Regions from separate parts of the Pseudaquabacterium prasiolae genome, predicted to be linked through region 1. Evidence: predicted binding sites of a transcription regulator. Region 1 holds the regulator's gene; each other region holds the start of a gene.
The links. The regulator sigma-54, encoded in region 1, starts transcription at its own class of promoters, with help from an activator protein. The targets are predictions, from matches to a motif close to TGGCANGNAANCTGCTTT.
Positions count from the first base shown of each region.

Region 1 (3,606 bases):
GGCCGCGGCCAGGGTTTCCTTCAGCGGCGCCTCGCCCTTCAGGCCACCGTCGCGCTCGTCGCGCCAGCCGCGCTTGAACAGCGCCTCGCCCGAGGTGTCGGCATACAGCGACGCGGTCTCGGCCGTGAGGTGCAGCACCAGCGGCAGATCGGGGTGGCGGGTGTCGACGCTGGGGCGGCTGCCGGTGGCCTCGCGCAGGGTGTCGCAGACCGCGTCCTTGACCCGCAGCGTGGCGAAATTCAGGCTGTGCAGCGGGCTGCGCTGCGCGCTGGTGTCGATGCGCAGGGTCTGCTCGGGCGTGATCCAGTCGGCCCAGGGCACGCGGCGCGCCAGGTCGTACAGGTCGTGCTCGCTGTCGTAGGGGCCGAAGGCCAGCGGCCACAGCACGCGCTGCGCCAGGCGGCTGTGCAGGTTGAGCTGCATGGCCACGCGGGCATCGCCCAGCACCTGCACGCCACCACGCTGCTCGACCACGCGGCGCCGGCTCGGATCGGCCGGCACCACGGCCCGGTCGACGCCCAGCAGGGCCGCCACCTCGTCGGCCAGCAGCGGCTCGACGCCCGCGGCGCAGGGCAGAAACAGCGACACCGGCGTGTCGCCCACCGGCGCAATGGCCTTGGCCGGAATGCGCACCGGGGCGCCCGGCCCGCGCTGTGCGCCGGGGCCGGGGCGTGCGCCGGGGCCGCGCGCCTCGTCGTGGCGCTGCGTCTTGTAGCCGCCGATCGGCGGGCGTGGGGTCTTGGTCAAAGTGCCTTGCGCAGGTTGGCGGGCGCGATCTTCAGCGCCTCGCGGTATTTGGCCACCGTGCGCCGCGCCACCTGGATGCCCTGCTCGGACAGCATGTCCGAGAGCTGGCTGTCCGACAGCGGCTTGGCCGGGTCTTCGTTGCCGACCAGCTGCTTGATCAGCGCGCGCACGGCGGTGGAGCTGGCGTTGCCGCCCGCCTCGGTGTTCAGGCTCGAGCCGAAGAAGTACTTCAGCTCGAAGGTGCCGAACGGCGTGTTCATGTACTTGGCGGTGGTCACGCGCGAGATGGTGCTCTCGTGCAGGCCCAGCTCGTCGGCGATCTCGCGCAACACCAGCGGCTTCATCGCGATCTCGCCATGGGTGAAGAAGCCCTTCTGCCGCTCGACGATGGCCTGGCTGACGCGCAGGATGGTGTCAAAGCGCTGCAGGATGTTCTTCATGAACCAGCGCGCCTCCTGCAGCCGCGACGACAGCCCGCCCGCCGAGCCGTTGCGCTGGCCGCGAATGGCCTGCGCATACAGATCGTTGATCTTCAGCTTGGGCATCACGTCGGGGTTGAGCACGGCCTTCCAGCCGCGGCCCGCCTTCTGCACGATGACATCGGGCACGATGATGTTGGCCTCGGCGCGCGTGAACGGCCGGCCCGGCTTGGGCTCGCAGCTCAGGATCAGCGCCTGCGCCTCGCGCAGCAGGGCTTCATCGGCGCCGGTGGCCTGCGTGAGCTTCTTCATGTCGCGCCGCGCCAGCAGATCGAGGTGCTGTTCGCTCACGCGCATGGCCAGCTTGCGCGCGGGGCTGGCGGGCCGCTCGCGCAGCTGCAGCACCAGGCACTCGCCCAGATTGGCCGCGCCCACGCCGGTGGGCTCGAGGCTTTGCAGCCACTTCAGGCCGCAGCGCAGGCGCCCAAACAGGTCTTCGCGCTCTTCCAGGTCGTCTTCGGCCACGCCCAGGCTGTCGGCCACGCGGGCGGCGATCTCCTCCAGCGGGTCGGCCAGCCAGCCGTCCTCGTTGAGGCTTTCGATCAGCACCATCACGGTGGCCGCGTCCTCGTCGGACAGGCGCATGCCCAGCAGCTGCCGGCGCAGGTGATCCTGCAGCGAGGGGCCGCTGCTGGCGGCGTCCACCGGCTCGAAATCGTCGTCGCCGCCACTGCCCGAGGGGCTGTTGGACGGGGCCTCGCGGATGCCATCAAAGTCGTCGCGCTCGGTGCCGTTTTCCCAGTCGTCGCGCTCGGTGGCGCCAAACTCGGCGGCATCCACGCCCGCGGGCTCTTCGGTGCCGGCGTCGTCGCGCTCGCTCTGGCGCTCTTTCTCGCGCTCGGCACCGGCGCCGCTCTCGGGCGTGGCGGCCACGCGCTCGAGGCCGTAGGCCAGTGAATCGTCGCCCCCCTCTTCGGCCTCGAGAAAGGGGTTGGCCTCGAGCATCTGCTCGATTTCCTGGTGCAGCTCCAGCGTGGACAACTGCAGCAGGCGGATCGATTGCTGCAGCTGGGGCGTCAGCGCCAGGTGCTGCGACAGGCGGACCTGTAGGGACGGTTTCATGACTGCTTTCCGCCCAAGCTCACATCTTGAAGTGCTCGCCGAGATACACCCGGCGCACGTCGGCGTTCTCGACAATCTCGGACGGCGTGCCTTCGGCCAGCACACGGCCTTCGCTGATGATGTACGCGCGGTCGCAGATGCCCAGCATCTCGCGCACGTTGTGGTCGGTGATCAGCACACCGATGCCGCGCTGCTTGAGAAAACCGATGATGCGCTGGATCTCGATCACCGCGATCGGGTCGACGCCGGCAAAGGGCTCGTCGAGCAGGATGAAGCGCGGCTGCGTGGCCAGCGCGCGGGCGATCTCCACGCGCCGCCGCTCACCGCCCGACAGCGCCGGCGCCGGCGATTCGCGCAGCTTCTCGATGCTCAGGTCGTGCAGCAGGCCGTCAAGCCGCTGCTGGATCTCGGCCGCGCCCAGCGGCCGACCATCGGCCCCCACCTGCAGCTCGAGCACCGCACGCACGTTCTCCTCGACCGTGAGCTTGCGGAAGATCGAGGCTTCCTGCGGCAGGTAGCTCAGGCCCATGCGCGCGCGCTGATGGATGGGCTTGGCCTGCACCGCCACGCCATCGATGTGGATCTCGCCGGCATCGGCCCGCACCAGGCCCACCACCATGTAGAAGGTGGTGGTCTTGCCCGCGCCATTGGGGCCTAGCAGGCCCACCACCTCGCCGGCGCCCACCGCCAGGCGCACATCCTTGACCACCTGGCGCGAGCCGTAGCGTTTTTGCAAACCGGTGACATGGAGCCCCTCGCCCGCCGCGAGCGTCGGGCGATCCCCCAAGGGGATGGCGGGCCGGCTTGGGAGCGGCCCGGCGCTCGGCCCGCTCACTGCGAGCCCCTCGCCCGCCGCGGCCGTCGGGCGATTCCCCGCGGGGATGGCGGGCCGGCTTGGGAGCGGCCCGGCGCTCGGCCCGCTCACCGCGAGCCCCTCGCCCACCGCGGCCGTCGGGCGATCCCCCTGGGGGATGGCGGTGGGCCGGGCCTGTTGCATCAACGCCGCTCCCCGAGCGCCGGCGTGGTTTTCAGCGGGGCTGGCGCGGGGGCCGAGGCCGACTCGGCGGCCATGGCGGCGGCGGCTTCGGTGCCGGGGCGCGGCGTGATCACGGCGCGCACCCGGCCGCCCGGGTTGCTGGGCGTGGTGTTGCCGCCGCCCTGCACATTGAAGGTCTCGGCCTGGCCGTCCCAGACGATGCGGGTGCCCTGGATCTCGTCGGCCACCACCGCGCCGCGCAGGCGCCGCACCACGGCCGCGCCGTCGAAGCGGATGGTGCCGGTCTTGCTGTCGTAATCGATGCGCTGGGCCTGGCCCTCG
Region 1 is NZ_JAOCQD020000001.1:508,008-511,613, reverse strand. It holds gene N4G63_RS02060 (THUMP domain-containing class I SAM-dependent RNA methyltransferase) at 1-603, opposite strand, end outside; gene N4G63_RS02055 (RNA polymerase factor sigma-54) at 744-2,288, opposite strand; gene lptB (LPS export ABC transporter ATP-binding protein) at 2,308-3,081, opposite strand; gene lptA (lipopolysaccharide transport periplasmic protein LptA) at 3,285-3,606, opposite strand, start outside.

Region 2 (3,606 bases), on a different contig from region 1:
AAGGTGCCGGTGGCCGGCCCGGTGCCGCCGCCCAGCATGGTGGTCACGCCCGACATCAGCGCCTCTTCGATCTGCTGCGGGCAGATGAAGTGGATGTGGCTGTCGATGCCGCCGGCGGTGACGATCATGCCTTCGGCCGAGAGAATTTCGGTGCCGGGGCCGATCACCAGGTCGATGCCCGGCTGCACATCGGGGTTGCCGGCCTTGCCGATGCCGACGATGCGCGAGCCCTTGATGCCGATGTCGGCCTTGACGATGCCCCAATGGTCAACGATCACGGCATTGGTGATGACCAGGTCGCAGGCCTCGCGCGAACCCGGGCCGTTGGGCACCTGGCTCTGGCCCATGCCGTCGCGGATGGTCTTGCCGCCGCCGAACTTGACCTCTTCGCCATAGCCGCCGGCGCGCAGGGTCAGGTCATCCTCGATCTCGAGCACCAGGCCGGTGTCGGCCAGGCGCAGGCGGTCGCCCACGGTGGGGCCGAACATCTCGGCATAGGCCCGGCGGGGAATCGTTGCCATCAGAGTTTTCCTTGCACCAGGCCGCGAAAGCCGTAGACCGTGCGGTTGCCCGAGTAGTCCACGAGTTCCACGGTGCGCTGCTGGCCGGGCTCGAAGCGCACGGCCGTGCCGCTGGCGATGTTCAGGCGCATGCCGCGGGTGGGCTCGCGGTCAAACTGCAGCGCGGCATTGGTTTCGGCAAAGTGGTAGTGGCTGCCCACCTGGATGGGCCGGTCGCCGCTGTTTTGCACCGTCACGGTGAGGGTGCGGCGGCCGGGGTTGAGTTCAAGCTCGCCGGCGTCGGTGAGCAGTTCGCCAGGAATCATGCGCAGCAGCTCCAGGTGGTCATTCAGCGGCGGCGGCTGCCCATGTACAGCGCGGCGGCCACGGCCACGCCGGCCAGCCACAGCAGGGCGTCGTCCGCGTGCCAGTGGCTGATGGCGGTTTGGCCATGGCCTTCATGGGCCCAGGCGGCCATCGTGGTGCAGACCAGCAGACTGGCGGCGGAATAATGCTTCAGCATGGTGCAGCTCGCTGACTTGTCAAGCAATGGGTTGGTGCACGGTCACCAGTTTGGTGCCGTCGGGGAAGGTGGCTTCGACCTGGATCTCGGGCACCATCTCGGCCACCCCCTCCATCACGTCGCTGCGGCCGAGCACGGTCTTGCCCTCGCTCATCAGCTGCGCCACGGTCTTGCCGTCGCGGGCGCCTTCCATGATGGCGGCGGTGATCAGCGCCACGGCCTCCGGATGGTTGAGCTTCAGGCCCCGGGCCTTGCGCCGCTCGGCCAGCAAGGCGGCGGTGAAGATCAACAGCTTGTCTTTCTCGCGCGGGGTCAGGTCCATGGTGGCGTGCTCTGCATGTTCGGTGCCATGTGATTCTTGCCGGCTTTGGGTATTGGGCTTGGCTGGTTTGCTTTGCTGGCGTGGTTGGCCCGGGTGCTTGCCTGGTGTGGTGGGGGCTTGCGGGTGGCTTTCGGATCGCTTTCGGATCGCTTTCGGGTGGCTTGCGGGGATCGAGCGGCCTCGGGGCGGCCGGGCCTGCGGTGGGGCTCAACTGCTGGGCCCACCGCTGCGCGGCGGGCTTCCCTGCGCTGCTCAGCCAGGCGGCTTGTGCGGCGCAACTCCCTTCGCTCGCTCACGCTCGCTAGCGAGCGTGAGCGAGCGAAGGGAGTTGCGCCGCACAAGCCGCCTGGCTGAGCAGCGCAGGGAAGCCCGCCGCGCAGCGGTGGGCCCAGCAGTTGAGCCCCACCGCAGGCCCGGCCGCCCCGAGGCAGACACAGTGCGCGGTGCGAGGAGCGCAGGCACAGGCAGCGGGCTGTTGCGGGGCAGTTGAGGCAATTGGGGCAGTCAGTCAGTCGGTGAGCCCGTGAGGCGGTGAAGCGGTGAAGCGGTGAAGCGGTGGGGCAGCAGGGCAGCGAGGCGTGGTGACGGCACTGCCGCACCTGTGCTTGGCCGCGGTGCTGCGTGTCGCGGCTTCAGCGCGGGCGGCAATGCATCGGGCCAAGGGCGCCGGGTGGCCGGCTGGCGCAGGGAAAGGAGGAGCCGTGCGGCGCGAGCCGCAGGGCGGGGGACACGGAGCCAGCCGGCCACCCGGCGCCCTTGGCCACGCGCCAGCCCTCGCCAGCGCGATCCACCCCGACTTAACCCAACCGCAACCCCGATCCCCAGGAAGCATCCCCGCGCAGCGTTCCCCTCGCAGCAAGCGCCATGCACCACGCCAATGCACAAAGTCGATAAGGCACCAAACAAGCACATCAACAATCCCAAAGCGGTGCGTCAATCGCAAAAGGCACCTCCCCAGTGCGGGTGCGAATCTTGATGGGGCAAGGGCATGCATCCAGCCCCGCCCGTCGCGCCACCCCAGCAGGTGGTCACCTTTCGACGTGACTACAACCGCTGGGTGGCCAGCGAGACGCTGGAGGACTATGCGTTGCGATTCACGCCGCGGGCCTTTCGCAAGTGGAGCGAGTGGCGGGTGGCCAATACCGCCTTTGGCGCGGCCTCGTTCCTGATCCTCGAGGCCGTGGGGGCCACCCTGCTGGTGCAGCACGGGTTCCTGAATGCGGTGCTGGCGATTTTGGCCACCGGGCTGATCATCTTCATGGCCGGCCTGCCGATCAGCGTGTACGCCGCGCGCTACGGGGTCGACATGGATCTGCTCACCCGCGGGGCCGGGTTTGGCTACCTGGGCAGCACCATCACCAGCCTGATCTACGCCAGCTTCACCTTCATCTTCTTTGCCCTCGAGGCCGCGGTGATGGCCTATGCGCTGGAGCTGGCCTTCGACATCCCGCCGGCCTGGGGCTACGGCTTGTGCGCGCTGGTGGTCATTCCGCTGGTCACCCATGGCGTCACGGTGATCAGCCGGCTGCAGGTGTGGACCCAGCCGCTGTGGCTGCTGCTGCTGGTGCTGCCCTTTGCGGTGCTGGTGCTGCGCCCGCCGCCCGAGCTGGCGGGGCTCACCCAGTCGGCCGGGGTCAGTGGCGAGGCGGGCTTTGCCTGGCTCGACTTTGGCGCCGCGCTGACCGTGGGCATTGCGTTGATCACGCAGATGGGCGAGCAGGCCGACTACCTGCGCTTCATGCCCGAGAAGAAGCCCGGCCGTGCCTGGCGCTGGTGGGCCGGCACGCTGCTGGGCGGGCCGGGCTGGGTGATCGTGGGCGTGGCCAAGATGCTGGCCGGCGTGGTGCTGGCCTGGCTGGCGCTGCAGCACATGGTGCCGGCCGAGCGTGCGGTTGATCCCAACCAGATGTACCTGGCGGCCTGGGAGTACGTGTTTCCGAACTACAGCTGGGCAGTGGCGGCCACCGCGCTGTTCGTGCTGGTGTCGCAGCTCAAGATCAACGTCACCAATGCCTATGCCGGCAGCCTGGCCTGGAGCAACTTCTTCTCGCGCGTGACCCACAGCCACCCGGGCCGCGTGGTGTGGGTGGTGTTCAACACCGCCATCGCGCTGGTGCTGATGGAGATGAACGTGTTCCAGGCGCTCAGCCATGTGCTGGGCCTGTTCAGCAACATCGCCATCGCCTGGATCATGGCCGTGGTGGCTGATCTGGTGATCAACAAGCCGCTGGGCCTGTCGCCGCCGGGCATCGAGTTTCGGC
Region 2 is NZ_JAOCQD020000002.1:3,446-7,051, reverse strand. It holds gene ureC (urease subunit alpha) at 1-521, opposite strand, end outside; gene N4G63_RS12235 (urease subunit beta) at 521-826, opposite strand; gene N4G63_RS12230 (hypothetical protein) at 850-1,023, opposite strand; gene N4G63_RS12225 (urease subunit gamma) at 1,043-1,345, opposite strand; gene N4G63_RS12220 (ATP-binding protein) at 2,334-3,606, shown strand, end outside.
Region 2: N4G63_RS12225 (urease subunit gamma) is a predicted target of sigma-54. The motif match lies at 1,356-1,373, and genes of this name have one in related genera.

Region 3 (3,606 bases), 2.3 Mb from region 1:
TCGCCGGCCGCGGTCACGCGGCGCAGCGGCTGCTGGATGGAGCAGTTCTTCGTGCTCAAGAAATACCGCCGCCTGGGCCTCGGCGCGGCACTGGCCGGCCAGGTGATCGCCAGCCACCCGGGGCCGTGGGAGATCGGCCAGATGCCGCGCAACCTGCCGGCCCAGGCCTTCTGGCGCCGCACGCTCGGCCGGCTGTGCGGTGCCGGCGGCTTTGCCGAGACCCAGGTCACGCAGGGCGCCTGGAAGGGCGTGGTGCAGGCCTTCGACTGGCCACCGGCCGGCCCGCCCGACAATGCGGCGATGCCGACACGCGCCTGACGCAACCCACCCCGTGAGCAGCACCCTCGACGAGATCAACCGCCGCTACGTCGGCCAGGCGCCGCACATGCGCAAGATCGGCCTGCAGGCCACCGAGGTGGGCCCGGCCCGCGGCTGCATGCAGCTGCCCGACCGGCCGGCCTGGCTGGGCGACCCCGCGCGCCAGGTGCTGCACTCGGGGCCGCTCACGGTGCTGGCCGATTCGACCTGCGGCCTGGCCGTGGGCGCGGCGATGCGCGAGCGCGCGCCCTATGCCACGCTGGACCTGCGCATGGACTACCTGCGCCCGGCCACGCCCGGCCATGCCCTGCTGTGCGAGGCGCACTGCTTCCGGCTCACGCGACATGTGGCCTTTGTGCGCGGCGAGGTCTGGCAGGCCGATCGTGCGCAGCCGCTGGCCGCCGTGCAGGCCTCGTTCATGCTGTCCACGCCGGCCGGCACCCGGCGCGCCCACGAGCCCATGGTGCGTGCCGACGCCGCGGGCGCCGGCCTGCCGCCCGATCTGGCGCCCTGGCTGCCACCGGCCCACAGCCAGCCGGTGCTGCCGGGCGTGGTGATTGCGTATGCCGAGTTTCTGGGCCTGCGCGAATCGCCTGCCCCGCAGGCGACCGGCGGCACCGCCGAGCCCCAGCTCTACCGCCTGCCGTTCCAGGACATGCTGATCGGCAACCCGCGCCTGCCCGCCCTGCACGGCGGCGTGGTGGCGGCCTTTGCCGAGAGCGCGGCCACGCTGCAGCTGATCCACACGATGGGCGGTGCCCGGCTGCCGAAGTCGATCGATTTTTCGATCGACTACCTGCGCGCCGGCCGGCCCGAGGAAACCTTTGCCAGCTGCGAGATCGTGCGCCTGGGCGCGCGCGTGGCCCTGGTGCAGGTGCGCTGCTGGCAAAAGAACCCCGCGCTGCCGATCGCCGTGGCGCGGGTGCACTTTCTGCTGTCCGAGCCGGTTGGGGCCAATGAGGCCGCTGAGCCCGCCGATCCGGCCGGGCCCGACACACCGGCCTGAGCCCGCGGCCTGAGCCCGCCGCCGGGCCGGCCGAGGCACACCGACAGTGCATGGCCGCGGCGCCGGGCCACCCGTCTGGTGCATGGCCGCCATGTTCAGGGGCGCCGGCCGGGCCAATCGGCCGCCTGCGGGTGGCACGACGCTTGCTGTTCTGACGCATCGACCCAGCCGGCAACTCCCGCCCCGCCGCCGGCCGGCCGCTCGTAGACCAGCCTCCACTGCCGATGGTGGAGACAGGCCGGTGCCCTCAGGCGCTGCCGTTGCGCAGCCCTCGCCGACCGCTGCCCCCACCCCCCGTCCGCTTGCTGGCGCATGCCCAAGGCCTGCGCCGCCTTGCCCTCAAGGCAGGGCGGTGGCCCGGCATGGCGCGGCAGTCCTTCCGGAGAGATCCATCATGAAGATCGTCGTTGTTGGCCATGGCATGGTTGGCCACAAGTTCCTCGAAGCCCTGGCCGAGAGCGGGCTGCAGGGCGCCGAGGTCACGGTGCTGTGCGAGGAGCCGCGCGCGGCCTACGACCGGGTGCACCTGTCGGAGTTTTTTGCCGGCAAGAGCGCGGCCGACCTGTCGCTGGTGGAACCCGGCTTCTTCGAGCGCACCGGCTTCAGCCTGCGCCTGAAGGCGCGGGCGGTGGCCGTCGAGCGCCGCGACAAGACCATTACCACCGCCGACGGCGAGGTGCTGGCCTACGACAAGCTGGTGCTGGCCACCGGCAGCTACCCCTTCGTGCCCCCGGTGCCGGGGCGCGAGCGCGAGCATGTCTTCGTCTACCGCAGCATCGAAGACCTCGAGGCCATGCAGGCCCGCGGCGCCAACAGCCGCAGCGGCGTGGTGGTGGGCGGCGGCCTGCTGGGCCTGGAATGCGCCAAGGCGCTGCGCGACATGGGCCTGCAGGCGCATGTGGTGGAGTTTGCGCCGCGCCTGATGGCGGTGCAGATCGACGACGCCGGCGGCAAGGTGCTGCGCAGCAAGATCGAGGCGCTGGGCGTGCAGGCCCATCTCAACCGCAACACCACCGAGATCACCGACGGCGCCACCGCCCACCACCGCATGGTGTTTGCCGACGGCACCTGGCTCGAGACCGACATGATCGTGTTCTCGGCCGGCATCCGCCCGCGCGACGAACTGGCGCGCCAGTGCGCGCTGGCCGTGGGCCCGCGCGGCGGCGTGGTCATCGACAACCACTGCCTCACCGCCGACCGCGACGTCTACGCCATCGGCGAGTGCGCGGCCTGGAACGACCAGACCTTCGGCCTGGTGGCGCCCGGCTACGACATGGCCCGCGTGGCCGCACGCCACATCGCGGGCGAGGCGGCGGCCAGCTTCACCGGCGCCGACATGAGCACCAAGCTCAAGCTGATGGGCGTGGACGTGGCCTCGATCGGCGACGCCCATGGCAAGACCGCCGGCGCGCGCAGCTTCAGCTACACCGACGAGCTGCGCCTGATCTACAAGAAGATCGTCACCAGCGCCGACGGCAAGCTGCTGCTGGGCGCGGTGCTGGTGGGCGATGCGGCCGAGTACGGCACGCTGCTGCAGATGGCGCTCAACGGCATTGCGCTGCCGGCCGACCCGGAGTTTCTGATCCTGCCCAGCAGCGAGGGCCAGGCCAAGCCCGGCCTGGGCGTGGACGCGCTGCCCGACTCGGCGCAAATTTGCTCGTGCAACAGCGTCAGCAAGGCGCAGATCTGCGCCGCGGTGGGCGAGGGCGCCACCACCATCGGCGCCATCAAGGCCTGCACCAAGGCCGGCGCCACCTGCGGCGGCTGCGTGCCCCTGGTCACCCAGGTGATGAAGGCCGAGATGGCCAAGCGCGGCCTGGCGGTGAACAACCATGTCTGCGAGCACTTTCCGCATTCGCGCCAGGAGCTGTACCACCTGGTGCGCGTGGGCCAGATCAAGAGCTGGGACGCGCTGCTGCACAAGCACGGCCGCGGCCTGGGCTGCGATGTGTGCAAGCCCGCGGCGGCCAGCATCCTGGCCAGCTGCTGGAACGACTTCGTGCTGCAGCCCGAGCTGGCCCGACTGCAGGACAGCAACGACTACTTCCTGGGCAACATCCAGAAGGACGGCAGCTACTCGGTGGTGCCGCGCATGCCGGGCGGCGAGGTCACGCCCGACGGCCTGATCGCGGTGGGCACCATCGCCAAGAAGTACGGCCTGTACACCAAGGTCACCGGTGGCGCGCGGGTCGACATGTTCGGCGCCCGCGTCGAGCAGCTGCCGCTGATCTGGGAAGAACTGATCGCCGCCGGCTTCGAGAGCGGCCACGCGTATGGCAAGA
Region 3 is NZ_JAOCQD020000001.1:2,794,086-2,797,691, reverse strand. It holds gene N4G63_RS11990 (GNAT family N-acetyltransferase) at 1-318, shown strand, start outside; gene N4G63_RS11985 (hotdog domain-containing protein) at 332-1,324, shown strand; gene nirB (nitrite reductase large subunit NirB) at 1,719-3,606, shown strand, end outside.
Region 3: nirB (nitrite reductase large subunit NirB) is a predicted target of sigma-54. The motif match lies at 1,457-1,474, and genes of this name have one in related genera.

Region 4 (3,606 bases), 1.5 Mb from region 1:
TCCATCTGCGGCAGGTGGCCGATCTCGCGTGCGGTCTTGCGGCTGATGCCAAGCGCCGGCATCTCGTCGTCGGTCCAGAAGGTGCCGTCCACCATCACCAGCTGCGCGCTGCCGGCGGCGTCGGCCACGGCCGGCGAAATCTGGCCCAGACCAGGCGCATAAAAGGCGCTGCGCTGGCTGCGGGTGTCGGTGAACAGCAGGCCGATGTTGTCGCCGGGCACCGGTGCGTCACGGTGCGGTGAATAGGGTGCGGCCTTGCTGTCGAGCGCCAGCGCGCGGATGCGCAGGCCGTCAAGCCGGTCGATGGCGAAGCTGCGCCCGTCCAGCGGGATGGCGTGGCGCTGGACGCCACAGTAGTGGCCCAGCACGCCAAACAGCGGAAAGCCCTGGCTCAGATCCTCGGCCACCGGGTCGGTGCACCACAGCGGCAGCGGCCGGCCGCGCTCGCGCAGCATCAGCAGGCCGGTGGTGTGATCCACCTGGCCATCGCACAACAGCACGCCGGCGATCGGCGTGTCGCGCAGCCCGGCCACCAGGGCCTCGGGCCGCTGGCCCGACTTGGGCCACAGCACCGGCTGGCGCTGGATCTGCGTGAGGATGTCGGGCGAGGCATTGACCAGCAGGCCGGGCCCGCCGGCATCGGCCTGCACAAAGATGGACGACTGCGTGCGCGGCGTGGCCCGCAGCGTGCCGGCGCGCAGGCCGGCGCAGTTGCGGCAGGCGCAGTTCCACTGCGGAAAGCCGCCGCCGGCGGCGGTGCCCAGAAGAGTGATCTGCATCGGTAGACAGCGCGGCGATGCGTCGCGACAGCGAAAGAACCAGGTTCAGGCCAATGCCGCTGCACTGCCATGGCGGTGCAGCGGCAACCGCGCAGCGCTCAGCGCGCGGCGATGTACATCGTGATTTCGAAGCCGAAACGGATGTCGGTGGCGGTCGGGGTGGTCCAGGTCATCAGAGGTCTCCTTCCAGGGTTGCGCGGCCACCCGGTGGCGGCTGCGGAGGCAGGTGCTGCCTCGGGAATCCATGGTCGCGCGGCACGGCCGGGCCGGCCAGCCCCGGGGCCATGATTTGCGGCTCATGAAAATCATGAGCCTGGCTGCGGGTGTTTGCCGGGGGGCGCACCAGACCCAGCCGATACCATGCCGCCGTGCCCGCGCCGCCGTCCCTTTCCCAAGCGCCCCTGCCCATGCCGCCGGCCGGCGAGCCGCCGCTGTTCCACACCGAGTGGCTGGCCCTGGCCGATGGCCAGCGCATGCACATCGCCCATGCCGGCACGCCCGGTGGCCTGCCGGTGCTGCTGCTGCACGGCGGCCCGGGCACGGGGCAGTCGCCGGCGCTGCGGCGGCCGTTCGATGGGCGGCACTTCCACATCATTGCGCCTGACCAGCGCGGCTGCGGCCTCAGCACGCCACCGGGCGACACGGCCCGCAACACCCTGCCCGAGCTGCTGGCCGACCTGCGCGCGCTGCACCGCCACCTGGGCCGGCCACGCTGGCTGGTGGTGGGGGGCAGCTGGGGCGCCACGCTGGCGGTGGCGCATGCCGCCGACCTGCCCGAGGCCGTGGCCGGCCTGCTGCTGCGCGCCAGTTTCCTGGGCCGACCCGACGACATCGCGGCCTTCTTCGATCTCGCCAGCCTGCCGCCTCACCCCGCGGCCGGCCCTGTTGCCGGCGGCCCGACCGCCCAGGCCGCCTGGCAGGCGCTGGCCGATGCGGCCGGCACGGCCGAACCGCAGCACCTGCCCGCCGCTTTGAACCGCCTGTTCCAGCACGCCGCGCTGCCCGAGCAAAACCGCGCTGCCCTCGCCTGGCTGCATTGGGAAGCCCTGCGCGCCGGCCAGGGCCCGCAGCCGCTGCTGGAACCCGCCCAGTTGCCCGCGCTGCGCCAGCGCTACCGCGTCCAGGCCCACCATCTGGCCCGCGGCTGCGACCTGAGCCCCACGTTGCTGCAGCGCGCCGCCCGGGTGCCCGAGGTGCCCACGCTGCTGCTGCATGCCGACGACGATGCCATCTGCCCGCCGGCCGGCGCCCTGGCCCTGCAGCAAGCGCTGACGCGCCCGGGCCGGCCGCCGCCGCCACTGGCCTGGGCGCGTGGCGCGGGCCACGGCCCGCTGCATCCGGCCATGGCCGGGCTGCAGCGCATTGCGCTCGACCACTGGGCGCAGCACCAGGCCTGGCCCGACGTCTTGCCCTGCGCCGATGCGGCCGCAACATGACCCTGCGCCTGAAGATCAACCTCATCGTCGGCGCCCTGACCCTGCTGTTCGTGGCCACGATGATCGGGCTGGAGCTGCGCGCGGCACGCGACAGCGTCAACGAGGAAACAGCCGCCGCCACGCGGGTGGCCGCCCAGCTGCTGGACCGCACCGCCTGGCGTTATGCCGCCCAGGGCACTCCGGCGATGCTGAGCTTTCTGCAGGGCGTGGGCCGCGTGCGCAGCAACGACATCCTGCTGTACGACGCCGCCAACCGCGAGCTCTACCGCTCGCCGCCCTCGCCCTACAAGCCCGGCCGCGACGCGCCGGCCTGGTTCAGCCGCCTGATCAGCCCGCCGCCGACGATGCGCGCCTTCCAGTTTCCAGACGGCCGCATGGAAGTGCATGCCAATGCCTCGCGCGCCGTGCTCGATGCCTGGGACGAACTGGCCTGGATGGGCGGCGGTGCGCTGGCCCTGCTGGTGGTGGTGAACGGCCTGGTGGCCTGGGGCGTGGCCAGCGCGGTGCGGCCATTCGGGCAGATCGTGCAGGCGCTCGACAGCCTGCAGGGCGGCCGTCTGGATGTGGTGCTGCCGCCGCTGCCCGGCCAGGAGGCAGCCGCCATCGGCCAGGCCTTCAATCGCATGACGGCCCAGCTGCACCAGCACATCGAGACCGAGAAGCGCGCCGTGCTGGCCGAGCGCCAGCTGCAGGACCACCGAGCGCTCACCCGCTGGATGGAGCAGCACATCGAGGCCGAGCGCAAGCACATCGCCCGCGAGCTGCATGACGAGCTGGGCCAGAGCGTCACCGCGATGCGCAGCATGGCCTTGTCGATCGCGCAACGCAGCGCCACCGTCGACCCGGGCAGCGCCCAGGCGGCGCAGCTGATTGCCGACGAGGCCTCGCGCCTGTACGACGCCATGCACGGCATGATCCCGCGGCTGACGCCGCTGGTGCTCGACCGTTTCGGCCTGGCCGAGGCGCTGGCCGATCTGGCCGAACGCACGCGCCGCGCCCATCCCGCGCTGGCCCTGCAGCTCGAGCTGGCGCTGTCGGACCTGGCCATCGCCCCCGAGCCGGCCCTGGCCCTGTACCGCGCCGCACAAGAAGGCCTGACCAATGCGCTGCGCCATGGCCAGGCCAGCGCGGTGGTGGTGGCCCTGCAATCGGGCCCGGATGGCCTGACGCTGGAAGTGAGCGACAACGGCCTGGGCCTGCCGGCCGCACACCACGCGACAGGTGCCCAAACCCATGGCCATCACGGGCATCACGGTCACCACGGCCTGCACTGGCTGGCCGAGCGCGCGCAGGCGCTCGGCGGCACGCTGCAGTTGCAGCCTGGCGCCGTGCAGGGTGCGCGCCTGCGCATGCAGCTGCCGCCGCAGGCCAGCGCGGCCGCCCTGCCCGCG
Region 4 is NZ_JAOCQD020000001.1:2,030,451-2,034,056, forward strand. It holds gene pqqB (pyrroloquinoline quinone biosynthesis protein PqqB) at 1-779, opposite strand, end outside; gene pqqA (pyrroloquinoline quinone precursor peptide PqqA) at 878-952, opposite strand; gene N4G63_RS08830 (alpha/beta fold hydrolase) at 1,187-2,215, shown strand; gene N4G63_RS28310 (response regulator) at 2,212-3,606, shown strand, end outside.
Region 4: pqqA (pyrroloquinoline quinone precursor peptide PqqA) is a predicted target of sigma-54. The motif match lies at 1,128-1,145, and genes of this name have one in related genera.